Regions from separate parts of the Veillonella magna genome, predicted to be linked through region 2. Evidence: riboswitches for the same ligand, from Rfam matches in the RefSeq annotation. Region 2 holds a riboswitch; the other holds the start of a gene.

Region 1 (10,204 bases), on a different contig from region 2:
TGCGTTCTTCAAATTGACGAACATCATTCCTGTTGACGATGCTATTGCTTACTTGAAAGACTCCGTTGAAAAGACCTATGGTAAAAAAGGTCAGAACGTTGTTGATATGAACAACGCTGCTATCGATAAAGGCGTTGACGCTCTTGTTAAGATTGATGTACCGGCTTCTTGGAAAGACGCTACCGACGAAGGTGCTGCTGCCGTTAAACCGGGTTGCCAGTCTTGCCCGAGCTATGTTGAAAATATCTGCAAACCGGTAAATGCTCAGGCTGGTTATGACCTTCCTGTAAGTGCATTCAACGGTTACGAAGACGGCACATTGCCGGCAGGTACTGCTGCTTACGAAAAACGTGGTGCAGCTCTCTTCGTTCCGCATTGGATTAAAGAAAATTGTATCCAGTGTAACCAGTGTGCGTTCGTATGTCCGCATGCTACTATCCGTCCGGTATTGGCAACTGCTGAAGAAGTGGCTGCAGGTCCGGAAAACTTCGAAGCTATCCCGGCACTTGGTGCAAAAGATCTTCAGTTCCGCATTGCTGTTTCCCCGCTTGACTGCTTGGGTTGCGGTAACTGTGTAAACATCTGCCCGGCTCCGAAGGGTAAAGCTATCGTAATGAGCCCAATCGACGGCGAAATGGAATTTGCTGAAACTTGGGATTATGCAGTTAAATTGCCGAAGAAAGAAAACCCGATGAAGAAATCTACCGTTAAAGGTAGCCAGTTCGAAACTCCGCTTCTCGAGTTCTCCGGTGCTTGCGCAGGTTGCGGTGAAACTCCGTATGCTCGCCTTGTAACTCAGCTCTTCGGTGATCGTATGGTTATTGCCAATGCAACAGGTTGTTCCTCCATCTGGGGCGCATCCATGCCGGCATCTCCGTACACTACGAACCAGGAAGGTCATGGTCCTGCATGGGGCAACTCCTTGTTCGAAGATAATGCTGAATATGGTTATGGTATGTTCATCGGTTCCCAGAAGATTCGCAAACAGCTTGCTGAAACAGCTGCTCGCGTAGCTGAAGGTGCTTCCGACGAATTGAAAGCAGCTCTTAACAACTGGGTAGAAGGTGTAAATCAGGGCGAAGGCTCTCGTGATCGCGCTAACCTCGTTGTAGAACTTCTTGAAAAAGAAGCTAATAAGACTGCAGATATGCAGGAAATCCTTGACAAGAAACAGTATCTTGTTAAACGTTCCCAGTGGATCTTCGGTGGTGACGGCTGGGCTTACGATATCGGTTTCGGTGGCTTAGACCATGTTCTTGCTTCCGGCGAAGACGTTAACGTTCTCGTATTCGATACCGAAGTTTACTCCAACACCGGTGGTCAGTCCTCTAAATCTACGCACGTAGCTGCCGTTGCTCAGTTCGCTGCCAGCGGTAAACGTACGAAGAAAAAGGATCTTGGCATGATGGCTATGAGCTATGGCTATGTATATGTAGCTCAGGTTTCCATGGGTGCTGATAAGAACCAGTTGATGAAAGCTATTACCGAAGCAGAAGCTTATCCGGGACCGTCCCTCATCATCGCTTACGCTCCGTGTATCAACCACGGCATCAAAGGCGGTATGGGCAATGCTCAGGAAGAAGCTCGTCGTGCAGTGGCTTGCGGTTACTGGGATCTCTATCGTTACAACCCGGCTCTCAAAGCAGAAGGTAAGAACCCGTTCAGCTTAGACTCCAAAGAACCTACGGAATCCTTCCGTGACTTCTTGATGAACGAAGTTCGTTACGCTTCCTTGAAGAAAGCAGCTCCGGAAATGGCTGAAGAACTCTTCGCTAAGACGGAAGCTGATGCTCAGGAACGTCGTAAGACTTACATTCGTCTCCAGAAAGGTTTCGATGAAGTTAAATAAGAAATTCCATATATCGTTTGAATGATATAGTGGTAGTATAAAGAAGGCAACAGCCTGTGGACGCACAGGTCTGTTGCCTTCTTTTTTATTGGTTCTGCGATTTGTTATAATACATGTAAGGGGAAAGATGGAGAAAGGACGTGACATAGATGAAAGCTAATTCAAAAGTAAATCGATTACGCCGGATGCTGATTGCCATGGTATGTACAACTTGCATTGGATACGGTGCGGTAAGTGCCGCTATTATAGAAAAATCACAGCATCTTGAAACTGTTCCCAACGATGCGGTTATTCATATAACTATGAATGGAGACGGAACTATTTTGTCACAAGGTACAGCAACAGAGGTTGATGGACATGACAGCACGATAGAGGCAGTGGTTGGTGACAAGGTGGCAAAGGATACCGGCGATAAGATTGCAAAGGATACCGGCAATAAGACTGCAAAGGATATCGGCAATAAGACCGCGAAGGATACCGGAGATATAAAGGCAACCAACAGTGAAAAGGCTATGATGGTGGTAAAGACAAAAAACGGTTGGGGTCTTGTAGATGAACGGGGACGACAGCTAGTAGCACCTACATATAAGACGGTGGCACAGTCTGTTGATGGCGATATTATTTTTTCGCAAAAGGGAAAGGACGCTATTGCTGTATCGTTAGCGCCTATTCGTTTGAGCCATGATGAACCGGCTGTGGGCGAAGGCGTAAATCCTTCAGACAGTTATGTGGTGTTTAAAAATGATAAGAAGCGCTACGGGTTTAAAAGAGAAGATGGCACTGTTGCCATTGAGCCTACATTGAAGGAAGTATATACCGGCTTTAGTGAGGGTATTGCTTTTGTCAAAAACAGTCATGGCGACAAGGTGGCTATTGATGGGCAAGGTAAAGAATTGTTTGCGGTAGATGGTGACTTTTTCTCTCCGTACCACGATGGACTGGCAGAAATTCAGCGTCGTACATCGGGTTTTAATTTATTAGGTGCCGTGGCCGGTATTATGATTGGTAATGTGTTTGGCGGAAGTGACGGACATCATATTTATATTGGTGTAGGCCGGTACTCGGATGATTATTTCAATGGCTTTGTTGTGAGCCGTGATAATATTAAACGTGGTTATATCGATCGGGAAGGGCATTGGATTACTAAGAAACAATGGGAGTATGTATATCCGATGATGCCATTTGGCACGGTTGTTATCAACGATGATCGTCAGTTGGGGACCATCGATCGCAAGGGGAATATGCTCATGCCTTTCGGTGATTACGAAATGGAAGAAATTACGTTTGCTAAACCGTATTTTGTATTAAAGGATACGAATACGGAAAAGCGGGGCATAAAAAATTATATGGATGGTTCGGATGTGTTGCCGTTCTTGTATGAAAAAATAAATTTATGGGATACGGATCGTTTCGTAGCGACTACGGCTACAGATAAGCGAGTATATGCGCTAGAGCCGTCACGTCATGAAGTATTTACTTTGTCGAAAAAAGCTGAGTTTGGTCCATATATCAACGGCGTAGCTTGGGTTTACAAAGATACGGCACTGGGTGGCGATGAACATGAGTATAAATTAATCGATGAAAATGGAAAGGTATTACTTTCCTTGGACGATAAAGCGATTGATGATGTGGGAAGCTTCCACGGTGATTATGCAGCGATAAAGAAAAACGGCAAATGGGGAGCCATTCGCCGTGACGGTACATGGGCAGTAGAGCCGGTGTACGATGATTTATATATGTTGCAAAGTGAAAATAAGCTTACCGTTAGTCGTCGCTAGCTTGTTCCCTTGTGGCAGCTGTCAGGGTAAAAAGATTTGGTCGGATACTATGCGGTGAAATTGTAAGACAAGTGCTAGAATAACAAGCTGTACACGACAACCGTTTGCAAAAAAGATACGAACGGAGAAGATGCTATGAAGAGGGCGACTTGAGTACTAGCGTTAGAGTACAAGCCGTACATGACAGCTGTTTTCCAAAAAAGAAGGATATGAACGGAAGAAACGCTGCGTAGCTCGCGTTTCTGAGTTCATATCCTTCTTTTACTTCATATTCTTTTTTACTCTTTTTTATTTAATATGTTTGCTTCCGCGTTCAGTCATTGGTTTGCCTTCTTTACAAAGCGGGCAATCTTCCGGATGATAGGTAGGTACGGTCAGGTGAAGCAAGGCTTCTACTTTATCGTTGGGAATACCGAAGTCTGCCGTTCCGCCACTGCGGTCGACGAGAAGACCAACGCCTACGATATCGCCACCGCTTTGGTTGACAACATCAACTACTTCGCGAACGGAACCGCCGGTGGTTACAATATCTTCGACGATAAGAACGCGAGTGCCCGGTTCGATGCGGAACCCGCGACGCAATGTCATGACACCTTTTTCACGTTCCGTAAAGATAGCGCGGGTACCTAAGGCTTTACCGACTTCGTGAGCCAAGAGAATACCCCCGGTCATAGGTCCGATAACGAGTTCTACATTTTGGTCGGCAAAGCGACGAGCCAATTCCTTGCACAACGTTTCCGTATATGTCGGATGCTGGAGCACGTTAAACTTTTCTACGTACATAGGGCTGTGCAAGCCGGAGGTCAAAAGAAAGTGACCTTCTAAAATAGCTTTCGTATCGATTAATAATTGTTTTACTTCCTGTTCTGTCATCATGGTTTAACAGCCTCCATTTCCTCAAGAATCATGCGAACGGCTTCACGGGGGTTATCCGCTTTGGTAATCGGTCGTCCGATTACGAGACGAGAAGCTCCGTCTCTAAGCGCACTGCTTGGCGTAGCGATACGCTTCTGATCATTGGCCGCAGCAAAGGCGGGACGTATGCCGGGAGTGACGATGAGAAAGTCATCGCCGCAGGCTTCACGAATTAATTTTGCTTCCAGCGGAGAGGCTACGACGCCATCGACGCCGGCATCTTTCGCTAAGAGAGCCAGTCTACGCACTTGATCGGCAATGGGAAGTTGACCGCCGATTCCGGACCAAGTTGTATCGTCAAAGCTGGTTAATACGGTAATAGCTAACAGCTTCGGACGTTCCACACCGAGTTCTTCGGCAGCTTCGCGCGCAGCATCGGCAGCTGCTTTAAGCATCACTGCACCGCCTTGTCCGTGAATAGTGATGAGGTTGGCCCCCAGACGTGTTAATGATTTAACTCCTTGCGCCACGGTATTGGGAATATCGTGGAGTTTTAAATCAAGAAACACGGACTTGCCGCAATCCCGTAAATAAGCAACGGTGTCTTCGCCGGCGGCGTAGAAAAGTTCCATGCCTACTTTGTAAAAACTAACCGCATCCCCTAATGTATCTACAATGTTTTTCATTTGTTCCATTGTCGATACATCGAGGGCCACTATGAGTCTGTCATCTGCCATAGCATATCCTCCTATTAGGCTCTCTCTATATTTATATCCTTACAATTTTTGCATAAAATCTTTGTAAAGTCAATATACAAAAGAGGGAGGTATGATATAATACTGACAAGGATGTAGAGGTGATATGATGGTGATGAGATGGGAGGTTTTTTCATCGCTATCATGAATGAGTGTGGTGGGATAGCATATCGTAGAATAGAAAGGAATATATATGTTAAACTTTGTAGCAATAGATTTTGAAACAGCCAACAAATTGCCAAACAGTGCTTGCTCGTTAGCGGTAGTGACTGTGGAGGATGGTGAGATTATAAAACGTGGATATAGCTTGATTAAGCCGCCGACGATGCAGTTTGATCCGGAATGTATTGACATACATGGCATTTTACCAAAGGATGTAGCGGATAAGCCTACCTTTGACAAGCTGTGGCCGGCAATTTATGAAAATCATTTAAAAGATAAATTGATTATTGCACACAATGCCAAGTTTGATATCGGTGTTATGCGGGCAATGCTTGATGAATACGGACTGGAATGGCCGGAGCTGGATTATACTTGTACGGTTAAAATCTCGCGACGCGTATGGCCTGATTTGGAAAATCATAAATTGAATACATTGGCAGCTTTCTTGGGAGTAACCTTTAAACATCATTACGCACTGGATGATGCGGAAACTTGTGCCAAGGTAGCCGTTGCAGCGGCCAAGGAGCGAGGCGTAGATTCTATGGAAGCATTGTTGCATGCTATTAAGTTGGAGCGTGAAAGCTTTGTGACGGAAGAAAAACGAGCACAACAGCAGGCCAAGGATGTGGGCGAGCAGATGTCTTTCTTTTAAGACAGGCATAGTACGTACCTGTGGTTAGTAGAGGTGATAATAATGCATATGTATGATTTACTGATAAAAAAACGTGACGGGGAGGCGTTGTCAGCAGAGGAAATTTGCTACATGATACACGCATACGTAGCCGGCGAAATTGAGGAATATCAGATGAGCGCTATGCTGATGGCTATCTACTTTCAGGGAATGACAGATGAAGAAACGGCGGCTCTTACCAAGGCTATGGCCGAGTCGGGAACGATGGTTGATTTGTCGGCGATTGATGGTATTAAAGTCGATAAACATAGCACCGGCGGTGTCGGTGATAAGACGACTTTTATTGTTGGCCCGTTGGTGGCAGCCTGCGGTGGCAAGGTGGCTAAAATGTCCGGTCGCGGTCTTGGGCATACAGGAGGCACCATTGATAAGATGGAATCTATTCCTCACGTACGCATTGCGTTGGCGCAAGATGAATTCTTTCGTATTGTAAATACCATAGGTGTTAGTATTGTGGGTCAATCCGATACGCTGGCACCGGCGGATAAAAAATTATATGCGTTGCGTGATGTTATCGGAACGGTAGACAGTATGCCTCTCATTGCATCCTCGGTGATGAGTAAAAAGCTGGCTTCCGGTAGTGATGCCATTCTGTTGGATGTTAAGGTCGGAAGCGGCGCATTTATGAAAACCGTTGATGATGGCTTGGCTTTGGCACGTTTAATGGTACATATTGGTGAAGCTAACGGACGTCGTACCGTAGCGTTATTGACAGATATGGATTGCCCGTTGGGACAGGCGGTAGGTAACGCAAATGAAATGCGCGAGGTCATTGCCACATTGCGAGGTAAGGGACCGGCCGATTTAACGGAAGAAGCATTGCTGATCGCAGCGAATATGCTCTATCTATGCGGCAAAGGAAGCTATGAAGAGTGTCAAGTTAAGGTGAAAAATGCACTGAGCGATGGTAGCGGGTTAGAAAAATTGGCGGCCATGATAGAAGCGCAAGGGGGCGATGTGTTCGCCGTCGAAACAAAGGAAGCGGTAACAACTGCGCATGAAGCATATGTGTACGCATCTAGCAATGGGTATGTGACACACATGGATGCGGAAGCAATCGGTCTTTCCGCTGTTCATCTTGGTGCCGGTCGACTTAACAAGGGAGATACCATTAACTATCGGGCGGGCATATATGTCTTGAAAAAGATAGGCGATGCTGTTCAGGCCGGTGAAGCGCTGGCGAAGCTGACTTCGGATTCTAAGGAAGGATTAGTGGATGCGTGCAAGCGGTACGCGGCGGCGGTAACTATCGGCGATACACCTGTACAACGGGCGCCATTGATTTTGGCACGTGTTACGAAAGATGGCGTTGAACGATTTGATCGAGGGCAAGATATAAGGGAAGGACAAGTAGCTGACGGGTTATCAAAAGAGATAGATAGCGATGAATTGCTGCGGCAGGCAAGAATGTCACGCGAACAAGCATATGTACCGTATTCACACTTTCCCGTAGGTGCGGCGGTGTTGACGGAATCGGGTGCGATTTATGGCGGCTGTAATATTGAAAATGCATCGTTTGGTCTTACAAATTGTGCGGAACGGACAGCTATCTACAAGTCTGTAGCCGATGGGCATACACGTTTCAAGGCATTGGCGGTTATTGCGGATACGCCGGATGTGTGTGCACCGTGCGGAGCTTGTCGACAGGTAATCAGTGAATTTGCAATTCCGTATATTATCTTAGCAAATATGGAGGGACGTGTAGCAACATACACGGCGGAAGAGTTGTTGCCCCTTTCATTTACGGCAAAGGATATAAAACAGAATAAGCAATAAAAAGAAGAAGCTGTAACGAAATGAGATGTTTCACTCGTTTCATTACAGCTTCTTTTTATTTTACGTGTGAATTTACCGGTAAGACCTTAGAAGGCCGGTAAAATAGCACCTTTGTATTTGTCTTCGATGAATTTCTTTACTTCCGGAGACTGGAGTGCAGCCATTAATTTTTTAATTTCCGGACGATCTTGGTCACCGCTGCGTACAGCTACGATATTAGCGTACGGGGAATCTTTATCTTCCAAGGCAAGTGCATCTTTCAACGGATTAAGGTTGGCTTCCAATGCAAAGTTGGTGTTGATAACAGCAACCGTTACATCATCAAGACTACGCGGCAATTGTGCAGCTTCTAATTCTACAAACTGAAGATTTTTCTTGTTGTCTACTACATCTTCTTTAGTAGCCGTAATATTTTTGGGATCCTTTAAGGAAATGAGGCCGGCTTTTTGCAAGAGAAGAAGTGCGCGACCACCGTTAGTAGGATCATTAGGAATGGCTACTTTAGCACCGTCCGGCAACTCTTTCAAATCTTTGATCTTAGACGAGTATACGCCCATCGGTTCGACATGAACGGAACCGGCAGATGCTAAGTTTTCATTGTGTTCTTTGGCAAATTTTTCCATGTACGGTACATGCTGGAAGAAGTTGGCATCCAGCTCTTTATCGTTAAGAGCCATATTCGGTTTTACATAATCAGTAAATTCAATTACTTTTAAGTTGATGCCTTCTTTAGCAAGAATTGGTTTTACTTGCTCTAAAATTTCAGCATGGGGCACCGGAGATGCTCCGATAGTTAAGGTTACTTGTTTCTGATCGCCACCGGCTGATGCGGTTTTGTCGCTGCCACAACCGGATAATAATAGGGCCCCACCAAGTACAACCGTGGCGGCTAAAGCAAATAATTTTTTCATGGGAATCCTCCTTCTTTCTCATAAAAAAAGCGATGACTGCGTGTGCCGAGTCATCGTTGTATGTACAAGTTTATCTCTCGGTCTACACCGCAGGAATTAGCACCATCGAATGGTTGCCGGATTTCATAGGGCCAGTCCCTCCATCGCTCTCGATAAAAAATATGTTGTTCTCCTATGGACAGTAGTATATCGTGAAAGTTAAGGTTTGTAAAGAGGCAAATGAGAGAGAGTTACAACATCTAAAAAAGAATATGATATAATTAAGAAAAGTAACAAGAGGGAAAGTCGTTGTAAAGCAATTAAAATCGGGAAAACGATGAGCCGTTGGAAGCGGTAAGATAGACGTAGTTTGCGGAAGCAATGCATATGCGGATATAGGCTAGGAGGTATGTATGGGATTCTTTGACTTTTTTAAATCATCAAAGGCAGCTAATGCAGAAACATATTCACCGGGAAGTCGCATTGACGGGATAACATTAATTTTTACGCCCTCTACCGGCACTATTGAATATCAAGGGCGGTATGGTATGCGCGGTTCGTTTCAAAATCGAGATGTACGAACGGTAGAATATAAGGCAGTAAGTAATACGCACGGAGTGCTTCTCATACAAGGGAATGAGGGGACTTTGTTTACAACGGATGTGTTGCGTCGCGGTGTTTGTGACAATGCGAAAACTTGGATAGACGCACGGTTGCCCAGTGCAGAAGAAATCGCACCAAAAGCAAATGCAGCAACTGAGATAGATGGGCAGCAAGGCGAATCGGCAACGGTACACTCAGCGTCATTAACGTCTGCTGCATCAGTGGCTGATGGGGAAGACGTATATGAAGAGTTAAAAAAATTAAAGGAGCTCTATGATCTTCATATTCTAACCGAAGAGGAGTTTGAAGCGAAAAAAGCGGTACTATTAAAGAGAATTTGAAAAAGTTTAAATTAGGTCTTTACAAGACAGGGCATTTCCGTATATAATAGTCGATGTCATGAGGACCACTAGCTCAGCTGGCAGAGCACCTGACTCTTAATCAGGGTGTCCAGGGTTCGAACCCCTGGTGGTCCACCACACTGCTTATTCGCGAACTTTCTACTTCCTCTACGTTGGGGAGTGTAGGGAGTTCGCTTTTGTAATTATAGGAGATTTCGATTTTATCATCGTAAATAACAATTTCCCGGATAAAGGCATCAATGATTTTGCGGCGGGCGCTCTCGGTTCTGAGGTCGCCTGCTATTATTTTTTCTAGGAAGAACATGATGTGTTCTTTCGTTACATTGAATCCTCTACTGGTTAGTTGTAACTCAGATAGCCGGCTTTCTATACCACTAATTTCCTTGTCTACTGCCGCAATGCGATCTTTCAATCCTTCGGCGCTTACTCCGGAGGCAATGGCATCAAGGTAATTATCCATTTTCTTTTTTGCGACGGTTAACT
Region 2 (10,204 bases):
ATTAGCTTATCGTGTCCGTTAGATAATTAACTTATCCTGTTCATTAAATCATTAACGTATCATGCCCATTAGATTTATCGTTTGGTCACACTGTTAATACCTTTCATAATCTGTGTATAGAATAAAACAATAACCAATCCGTTGATGAGCATTTCCGGAATCATATAGGTTGCATTATACACAATCGAGTACACCCACGGATTTTGTCCGGCCGGTGCATAGGAAGCAAACACAACGGCTCCGCTGATTACCGACGACAACCACCGCAACGTGCAGCCCGTAAAGGAACCGATAATGGCTGCCGGGCGACTGTCACCGAAGAAACCGGCAACCCCTAAGGCACCAAAGCCAACGATATAATCCAAAATAATGCTAAGCGGATGCAAGCTAAACTTAAATCCTAAGAGAAACGCTACCAAACCGTATACAGCCCCAGTGAGCATTCCGGCCTTACCGCCCCATCGCAAAGCGAAAATAAATAACGGTACCATGTTAGCTGCATTTACCGATCCACCTTGCGGCATCTGAAAGAGCACCACAAAATGTAATACATAGGCAATAGCAATCGCCAGTCCTGCCTCAACCAACATCCGTGTATTTGCTTTGCTTACCGTGTTTGGTGTTTTCACCATATTTGCCGTAGTCATAGTATGCGCCTCCCAACTACTAAGCCAACTAAAAGATTACTCACATTATACGCTATTGTCTTGAATAGTAAAAGTGAATTTTTGTCATAGCACATCATCATTCGTCATTATCCTAATATTATTATTAAAATATTTTAAAATGTTCGGGTTTTACTCTTGTCAAAGTGGGTCTTCTTCTGTATAATGCTTAATGGATTGTTTTGTTATTACAAGGAGGCAACCAATGATTAATACAACTAATATTTTTGACTATGAAGATATACAACTGATTCCTAATAAATGTATTGTTGACAGCCGTAGCCAGTGCGACACCAGCATTACGTTGGGCGATCGCACATTCCGCTTACCGGTTGTGCCGGCAAACATGCAGACCATTATCGACGAAGACTTGGCTGAAAAATTAGCGCGCGGTAACTACTTCTACATTATGCACCGCTTCCAGCCCCATACCCGTTTAGCCTTTGTAAAACGCATGAAGGAAGCCGGTTTGTTTGCCTCCATCAGCATCGGGGTTAAACCGGATGAATTCAAGTTCGTACAAGAGTTAAAGGATGCCGGTCTCACGCCGGAATATATTACCATTGATATTGCGCATGGCCATTCCAACCGTGTCATCGACATGATTCGCCACATCAAAGAACAATTACCGGGTAGCTTTGTAATTGCCGGTAATGTAGGTACACCGGAAGCCGTTCGCGAATTGGAAAATGCCGGTGCGGATGCTACTAAGGTTGGTATTGGACCGGGTAAAGTGTGCATTACCAAATTAAAAACCGGTTTTGGTACCGGTGGTTGGCAGTTGTCCGCTGTTCGTTGGTGTGCCAAAGCAGCAACCAAACCGATTATTGCCGACGGCGGTATCCGCGATCACGGTGACATTGCCAAATCCATTCGCTTCGGTGCTACCCTCGTTATGATCGGTTCCCTCTTTGCCGGTCATGTAGAATCGCCGGGTAAAACCGTTGAAATCGACGGCAAGCCGTACAAGGAATACTTCGGCAGTGCTTCCGAACATCAGAAGGGCGAACGCAAAAACGTGGAAGGCAAAAAAATGTACATTCCTTCCAAAGGCAGCTTATTCGACACCTTAACGGAAATGGAACAGGATTTGCAGTCCTCTATCTCCTATGCCGGCGGCACCAACTTAAATGCCATCCGCAAAGTTGATTACGTTATCGTTAAGAACTCTATCTTCAACGGCGACCGTTAATACAACCATCAGCTAGGCACCGGTATATTCACCGGCTACCGAAGAGGCAATAAAGCCAACATAGATGTAACGATTCATTAACTAGATAAACAGTATATGAAAAAAGCTATACCATCAGGTCTCCTTGATGATATAGCTTTTTTATTTACTTCTATTTACTTCTATTTACTTCTATTTACTTTTATCTATTTCTTATTTACTTTCTTATTTACTTCGTATGTATTCTTTCTATTCTTTTTATACTATCAATAGAACGATGGCTTATCATAATGAGTCCCCGGCTTACATAGCTTCTCGCAAAATGTCTGCTACCTCTGCAGAACTTACTTTTTTATAGCCGCCGTAAATCGTAGCCGTCTTAGCAATATCGTCGATCATGTCTTCAGTAACACCTAGCTCAGTCAAGGTCGGATACATACCGCATTCGCGCATAAAGTTTTCCAGTGCATCAATACCGGTCAGTGCTACTTCTTCATCGCTAAGGCTGTCATCGCAAATGTCCCACACATTGCGTGCAAAGGCAACGAAGCGCGACAAACCGTTTTTATAAATATGGCGATAATAGGTCGGAGAAATCGCCGCTAAACCCATGCCATGAGCACAATCCGTATAGGCTCCGATTTGATGCTCGATACCGTGAACATTCCAATCCTGACTCTTGCCAAGGCCCATAAGCCCGTTCAAAGCTACCGTAGCAGCCCACATCAAGTTACTGCGTGCTTCATAATCCGTCGGATTTGCCACCGCTTTACGAGCATTGGCGATAAGACCGCGCATTAAACCTTCGTTTAAATAGTCACTGGTAGTCACTTCCGTATCGGAGAAGTACTGTTCCATCAAATGGGAGAAGGTATCGAAAATACCGCTCTTCAGTTGGTACTCCGGCAAGGTCATCGTGTATTCCGGATTAAGAATGGAAAAGCGCGGTGCCAACCGTTCATCAAACAGTCGACCGATTTTCTGTTTGGTCGCCGTTTCGGTAATAACGGAACCGGTGTTCATTTCCGATCCTGTACCGGCCATCGTCAACACGGCCGCTACCGGCAAGGTATCATTGGTCACTTCCTCTTGGTTTACCCAAAAACGCGTAAACACATCGCCTTCTGCCTTAGCACTGGCAGCAATGCCTTTGGAGCAGTCCACAACGGAGCCACCGCCTACGGCAAGCACTAAGTCTACCTTGTGCTTGCGTGCCAGCTCTACACCTTCTCGAAGCTTGTCCGCCGTCGGATTGGACATAACACCGGACAATTCAACCACCGTTTTACCGGCTTCCTTCATATATTCCATGACAGCATCATACAAGCCGTTCTTCTTAATGGAATTGCGACCGTACACCATGAGCACTGTCGGACCGTACTTTGGTAGTTCCGTCCGCAGGTTTAATAATGCATTGCGTCCAAAATAAATTTTTGTCGGTGTATAATATGTAAAATCAAAATTCATAGTAAAACTCCTTTCCTATATCACATCTGCCCCTACCGGTTCACACTGATCCAACGTTCTTCCGTAAATTTTTCAATTACCCATTCGCCATTGGTACGACCTAAGCCGGACTGCTTCATGCCGCCGAACATAACATGTGCTTCGTCTTGTACGGACGGGCTGTTCACATGGCTCATACCCGTATGAATTTGACGAGCTACTCCGGTGGAACCGGTGAAGTACACGAAATCGGACAACGGATTTGTATTCGTTAAGGTATACTGACTATGTCCTTCTTACCATGTACCGTTAATATATAGTTTATCATATGTTTTCACTGTTGACATCCTTTCTCATTTTAATTAATAACTTTTAACTCATTATTTTTAATTCATTTGCCGTTGCCCGTTGGGGGCGTCGCGCCGGAGTTAAACGCTTTGTATTAGTCTCTGCTATCGGCGCCGATCCTCATTCGCCGCTGCGCTATTTCAAAGCTAAAGGTGATACGGAAGCAGCCATTACCGCTCTCTATTATGATAGCCTGCAGATTGCTCACCCCTTCCTCATCATTGGCGAACGCGGTGACTCTCGCTCAGTAGAACGTAGTGCTGCATGGCTGTTCGATCGTACCTTCGGTCGTCGCTTCTCACGCTTTCAACCGTCCGACGGTAAACAAATTGCCGCCGTCATGATTGAAAAGGCGCAGCTGCCTATCCCTAATCAGCCTACGGTGTATCGCTATCATCCGCAGGAATTTCAAGCACCGCGTACACGGTAACTCACCCGGTAGAGATCGATAAATAACAAGGTCTACAGGTATGTAAGCATACCTATGCGTAACTAATTAACTATCTATACAACTAAATAACTACCGACATAACTATATAAACGCGCAAGAATAAAAATAATAAAAGGCTGTATGCCCAGTGGTATCTCTTTTTGTTACGTTCTCGTTCAAAGTAACAAGTACCATGAGGCATACAGCCTTTTATTTGTATTCGTATGTGTTAGGTCATTTTATAAAAGCACTTAAGCAAACACGGTTTGCACCAACACCATATAAAGAATCGTCCCTACCGCAATACTAAGGAGCAAATTTCGTTTATACACATGAAGAATGACCAGCACGGCTAATGCGATGGCTTCCGGAATGCCGTAGGGATAGCTTGTTATCGTTAAGTCTTTTAACGAATACACCACCAACAGACCCATAACGGCTCCCGGCAATACATCACCTAAATATTGCACCACCGCCGGTGGCTTAGCTCGATTGGCAAAGAGCACAAAGGAAATCACCCGCGTTAGTATGGTGCCGAGCACAACAACGGCAATCGTAACATACACATGCCAATCCAAGTGTTGTATCATACCTGCGGATCCTCCTTTGCATCAATCTTCGGTTGACTATCATGACTTGCGCTTCTTTTATAGCGCCGCATACTTAGAAAAACCACGACGATAGTAATCATGGCGGGAATCATAAATCGTTCCGGTCCGACCGCGAGCAGCCAAGCCGCCGTAATGCCAAAGCCTAAATAGCAATACAGGCGCTTCCCCGCCGTGAGCAGCAGCTCCAAGAACAATACGGCGAACAATGCCGTCAATACAAACTCAATACCTTTCAGGCTAATCGTAATCAGCTTGCCGCCAAAGCTGCCTAACGCAACACCGCCAACCCAATACAAATAATTGAGCCATGTCACATGCAGATAAAACCAGCCTTTATCTATCGTATCGGGGATCTTTGTCGTTGCATTGATGGCAAAGCTTTCATCGCACATACCGTAAATGAGGGGAATCTTCTTCCACCCTGTACCGCGATAGGCCGTTACCATGGATAAGCCGTAAAAAATATGACGTGCATTCACCAATAGGGTCAGTAGGAATGCACCTAACGGATCGAATGGCGCTGTCAGCAACGCCACCGTTACGAATTCCATGGACCCTGCAAAGATGGTAGCACTCATCAAAACCGGCAAAAACGCAGGAAGTCCCTGTCCCGTTGCATAGAGCCCGTAGGATATGCCCAGGAACAGGAACCCCGCACAAATTGGAACTGTTAACGGAAACGCGTAACTAAAAGCGCTTCTCTTTACCAAACTTTTTCCGCAATGGATTTGAGAAGACTCAGTTTTTTCCACTGATCTTCATCGGTAATTGCATTGCCCTCTTCGGTGGAAGCAAAGCCGCACTGTGGGCTGATACAAAGCTGTTCTTTAGGAACATACAGCGTTGCTTCGTTAATTCTTTCAATAATATCTTCTTCTTTTTCAAGATCTGCAAACTTAGAAGTAACCAAACCTAATACGACCTTCTGGTCTTTAATATGACGTAACGGCGTGAAGCCACCGGCACGGTCGGAATCGTATTCGAGGAAGAAACCGTCTACCTTGCAATGAGCAAAGAGAATCGGCGCGATTGGATCATAGCCGCCGGAGGAGAACCAAGTAGAGCGGAAATTACCGCGACAAATATGCATGGTCACCGTCAAATCAGCCGGCTTATCTTCCAATACTTTATTGATTACTTCCACGTACTTCTGACCTACTTTATCTACATCAATGCCGCGTGCTGCATAGGCCTTACGTTTTTCCGTATCACAGAATTCGCCCCATGACGTGTCATCTAGCTGTAAATAACGGCAGCCTGCGTCATAGAATGCATGTAATGCTTTTTTATATGCCTTGGCAATATCTTCAAAAATTTCATCTTCGCTGTTGTAGCAAGCCGGCAATGTAAAATGTTCGTTTCGCACACAACAAATCAAATGTAACATGGACGGTGAAGGAATTGTCATTTTAGCTACGGCGCGGTTATTCACGATAGCATTGAACTCTTTGAAATCCTCCACAAACGGATGATCTTCGAAATCGATCGTATCGGTAATCTCGATGGTTACCGCCTTCGGCTGATGAGATTTAAATTTTACCGACCATGCATCGGCCTTTACATGAGTAATCCCCTTGAGATTTTCAAGGAAATCAAGATGCCAGAAGCTACGACGATATTCACCATCCGTAACAGCCTTGAGGCCTACGGCCAATTCTTTATCGACCAACTTAGCAATTTCTTCGTTTTCTACCTTGCGAAGGCCGGCTTTATCGAGTGTACCGGCTTCAAAAGCCTGACGGGCTTCTTTAATTTCCGGCGTACGCAAAAAGCTGCCTACAATATCATAACGGAACGGTCCTTTTTCAATAGCTGTACTCATTGTCATCTCTCCTTTACCGGTAGTCCTGTGCTACCTTATACATTCGGTCTCTTTTCTCTCTACTTGGCAAATCACCTTGGTTAGCCAACCAGTGCCCCCTGTGCTCCTATTCCAACGGCTACAATAACACGCTTCTCATATTCCCTTATGCCTCAATACATATAAGGTATTAGCACTTAGAGAACGTAGGATACCTTACCTACCTTGCATTCCAATACAAGTATTGTCCACCAAATTACAAAGGGGTACTGCCGTCCAACGACAGATATAAAAAAAGCGTTATCCTCGCAGATAACGTCTGATAGCCATCATCTGCTAGGTCAAAGCCTACTGGAATTGGCACCTTGCCCGACTCAGGCAGGTTGCCGCAGCTTCACAGGGCCATTCCCTCCACTGCTCTTGATGATCTGTATGTAGTTGGTAATACAACGATGTATCACTGTTTCTACATGATACTGTATTTGAAAAATTTTGTCAAATTGTTTTGCCGTAAGGGAAGGATGGGGCGCGGTTGGTATCTTTTTATTTTTGCGAATCACTCTCCTCTATATAATATACACCATACATAAATTTATATTCTACAAAAATATTTACTTACACTCGTTACTCCCTTGACTTCCCTTTATCCCGTATTATAATTAACTTATAGGATATATTGATAACAAAACTCAATTCATCTATCTAATAGTAAAACAAAGAAACGATAACAGAAAAGGAGGGATTAGCAATGGGAGTGGCATTGCATAATTCACAAGACGTGTACAAAGACGCAGGGAGCAGCGTGATTTTTCTAATGCTCAAATTACATCGTAAGGACCAGCCGGCGGAAAAAGAGGTTATCGCCGATATGGCCGATCGCATTCAGGCGATTCAGCGTTCCATGAACATTCGCGCAGAACATGCAAATTTAAAAATCGCCTTTGGCTTCAGTAATGATGCATGGGAGTATCTCTTCCCCGGTGCCAAGAAGCCAAAAGAATTAGAAACCTTCCAAGAAATTAAAGGCGATCGCCACACGGCCGTATCTACCCCGGCGGACTTGTTCCTCCATCTTCGCGCTACCGACGAAGCTGTCGTATACGAAGTGTGCGACCAGATTATGGATTTTCTTCGCCCTGTAACCAATGTAGTCGACGAAACACATGGTTTCCGCTATTTTGAAGGCCGGGCTATTATCGGTTTCATTGATGGCACCGAAAATCCGGTAGGTGATGAAGCAGCCGAATGGGGTATCATCGGCGATGAAGATCCCAACTTTGCCGGCGGCTCTTATGCGTTCGCGCAAAAATATATCCACGATATGGATGCGTGGAAATCCTTACCGACGGACATGCAAGAGAAAGTCATCGGTCGCCGCAAGTTCAGCGACATCGAACTGGACGATGACGAAAAAGATCCACATGCTCACAACATCATCGCCCAAGATAATCGCGATGGTAAAGAACATAAAATTGTGCGCATGAACGTGCCGTTCTCTAGTCCCGGACAGAATGAAACCGGTACCTACTTCATCGGCTACGCCCGCTACTGGGATGTAACTAAACAAATGCTGACCAACATGTTTACGCAAAACGATAAACTTTTGGATTACAGCACGCCCGTTACCGGTGCCCTCTTCTTTATTCCTTCGCGAGACGTGCTTGATGCTATCGCCGAAGGAGAATTATAATACATAAAATATATTGCTAATAACTATTACTAGATAGCCAACACCTATCGGTCAGTAACTAAAAAAGTCCCGCCTAAATTAGGTCGGGACTTTTTTACTAACAGCCGTCTTGTATGATGTGACTCACAAAACTGCTTCATCCGCTACCATGCGAATTGCATGATATGTATTGCCTTTTGCTTTTGGACTTCCATTAAATGCTATTACCATCCCTAACACGTCCTTAAATAAAAGGACTTTCATCTCCGTCTGTCGAAATATATAAATGAAAGATAAAACTAAGTACATCATCTGTATAGGAGGTAGTAGTATGAACAGCATTGTAAAAAATGGGATTTCCTTCGGTACTGCCTTGGCATTAGTCATTAGCTATGCCAACTGGCATTCAATTCCTTGGGCTATTTTCCACGGGATTCTCGGCTGGGTATATGTGATTTACTATGCCATCGTTCACTAAACCGATTTCATCATAGAGTATCCGTTGATTCAATAAGAGTAACGGTGGACCGTAAGCGATGATTTTGTTCTGCACAGGTCATGATATATACTATAAAAACGCCCTCGTCATAGCAGTGGCAGATACACGTCAAGTATCCGTCACACTATGTACGGGGGCGTTTGCCCTATTAATAGCCGTAACGTAATCGATTTGCTTTCCCATACCACGCCGCTACGAAGAAGGTAGCTACCTCGGCAATAACTACGGACCACCAAATGCCGTCCATCCCGATAAGCATTGGTAATACCAATACAGATCCGACTTGGAAGATGAGTATGCGACTCATGGAAATCACCGCCGAAATCCGACCGTTGTTAAGTGCCGTAAAGAAAGCCGATGCAAATCCATTCATACCGGCCAAGATAAAGGAAAGACAATAAATCCGAAAGGCCTCCTTCGTCATCTGCCACAAGGCTGCATCGTAACCTACAAAATAATAGGTAAGCCAACCGGCACCGGTATACGCAATAGCGGTCATCACCAAGCTGCCACCGCCGACGAGAACCAAGCTTTTCATCAGTACATTGTGAAGCTCCGATGTATTCCGCGCTCCAAAGTGATAGCTGATAATCGCCGAAGCTCCCATGCCGTAACCAAAGTAAATACTTTCAAAGGTTCCGTTCGCATAGAGCATCACACCATAGGCGGCCACACCGTCCGCCCCGATGTAACTCATCAGCTGCAGGTTATACAGAATGCCCAAAATAGAGGCGGAAATACTGGTTAACATTTCCGAAAACCCGTTAGTGGCTGCTTTCATAATAATCGGCCACTCTATAGCAGTCGTCACTAATCGCAAGGCACTGCTGTTGGGCAAATAAAAATATACCAGCGGCAACAGACCGCCCAAGACTTGGCTGAGCACGCTGGCTACGGCTGCCCCGGTAATTCCCCATCCCCATAGAACGATAAACACATAATCCAGCACCAGATTGGTCACTCCGGCAGCGACCGTCATGTATAACCCATATTGCGGCTTTTCTGCCGTTGACCACAATGCTTGCAGCATAACCTGCAACATGAAAGGAATTAAGCCGAGCAGACAAATCCATCCGTATTCCATACCGGCTGTAAACAGATCACCATCGGCTTCCATAAAATGTAAAAAGTACGGCAAGATCCATTCGCTGAGCAGCGTCATCACCGCTCCGAAACCAATCACCACATAAAGGAGCATGGAGAAATACCGATTGGCATCATCCCTGCGCCCCTCTCCCATGGTTGTTGCCACAACGGCTGCTCCGCCGGCGGAAAGCATAAAGGCTACCGACGAAGGAATGACAATCGCCGGTGTCAATACATTTACCGCAGCAAAAGCAATCTTTCCCACATAGTTTGAAACAAAGTAACCGTCCACTACATAATAGATAGACATGATAATCATCATCCAAATGGATGGTATGACATACCGAACCAATTTTCCGTATGTAAAATGTTCTGATAACTTAATCGCCATATACACTCCTCACAACTAGCACTTCATTGTATTGCACGGTATAATTCGTTACCGCACCGCAGTCATTATTATACGCTACCCACTTAG

Evidence for each region. A riboswitch is a leader RNA that binds a small molecule or an ion and turns the genes downstream of it on or off. The one in region 2 is predicted to bind S-adenosylmethionine.
Region 1: it holds a riboswitch for S-adenosylmethionine, as region 2 does, so the genes downstream of both, Q5873_RS08125 (MetQ/NlpA family ABC transporter substrate-binding protein) here and Q5873_RS00795 (5-methyltetrahydropteroyltriglutamate--homocysteine S-methyltransferase) in region 2, are expected to answer to the same signal.

What each region holds. Positions count from the first base shown of each region.
Region 1 is NZ_CAUGKU010000013.1:35,663-45,866, reverse strand. Features, by position in the region: gene nifJ (pyruvate:ferredoxin (flavodoxin) oxidoreductase) at 1-1,849, shown strand, start outside; gene Q5873_RS08155 (WG repeat-containing protein) at 1,999-3,627, shown strand; gene pyrE (orotate phosphoribosyltransferase) at 3,916-4,503, opposite strand; gene pyrF (orotidine-5'-phosphate decarboxylase) at 4,500-5,219, opposite strand; gene Q5873_RS08140 (3'-5' exonuclease) at 5,431-6,051, shown strand; partial or broken gene Q5873_RS08135 (thymidine phosphorylase) at 6,094-7,377, shown strand; gene Q5873_RS08130 (cytidine deaminase) at 7,465-7,866, shown strand; gene Q5873_RS08125 (MetQ/NlpA family ABC transporter substrate-binding protein) at 7,953-8,777, opposite strand; SAM riboswitch class I at 8,845-8,936, opposite strand; gene Q5873_RS08120 (SHOCT domain-containing protein) at 9,170-9,700, shown strand; tRNA gene Q5873_RS08115 (tRNA-Lys) at 9,763-9,838, shown strand; gene Q5873_RS09695 (recombinase family protein) at 9,801-10,204, opposite strand, start outside.
Region 2 is NZ_CAUGKU010000001.1:175,207-185,410, forward strand. Features, by position in the region: gene thiT (energy-coupled thiamine transporter ThiT) at 75-647, opposite strand; gene guaC (GMP reductase) at 871-1,857, shown strand; gene Q5873_RS00775 (iron-containing alcohol dehydrogenase) at 2,140-3,303, opposite strand; gene Q5873_RS00780 (aldehyde dehydrogenase family protein) at 3,336-3,539, opposite strand; gene Q5873_RS00785 (branched-chain amino acid transporter permease) at 4,312-4,650, opposite strand; gene Q5873_RS00790 (AzlC family ABC transporter permease) at 4,647-5,423, opposite strand; gene Q5873_RS00795 (5-methyltetrahydropteroyltriglutamate--homocysteine S-methyltransferase) at 5,375-6,493, opposite strand; SAM riboswitch class I at 6,799-6,902, opposite strand; gene Q5873_RS00800 (Dyp-type peroxidase) at 7,221-8,162, shown strand; gene Q5873_RS00805 (hypothetical protein) at 8,473-8,619, shown strand; gene Q5873_RS00810 (MATE family efflux transporter) at 8,789-10,117, opposite strand.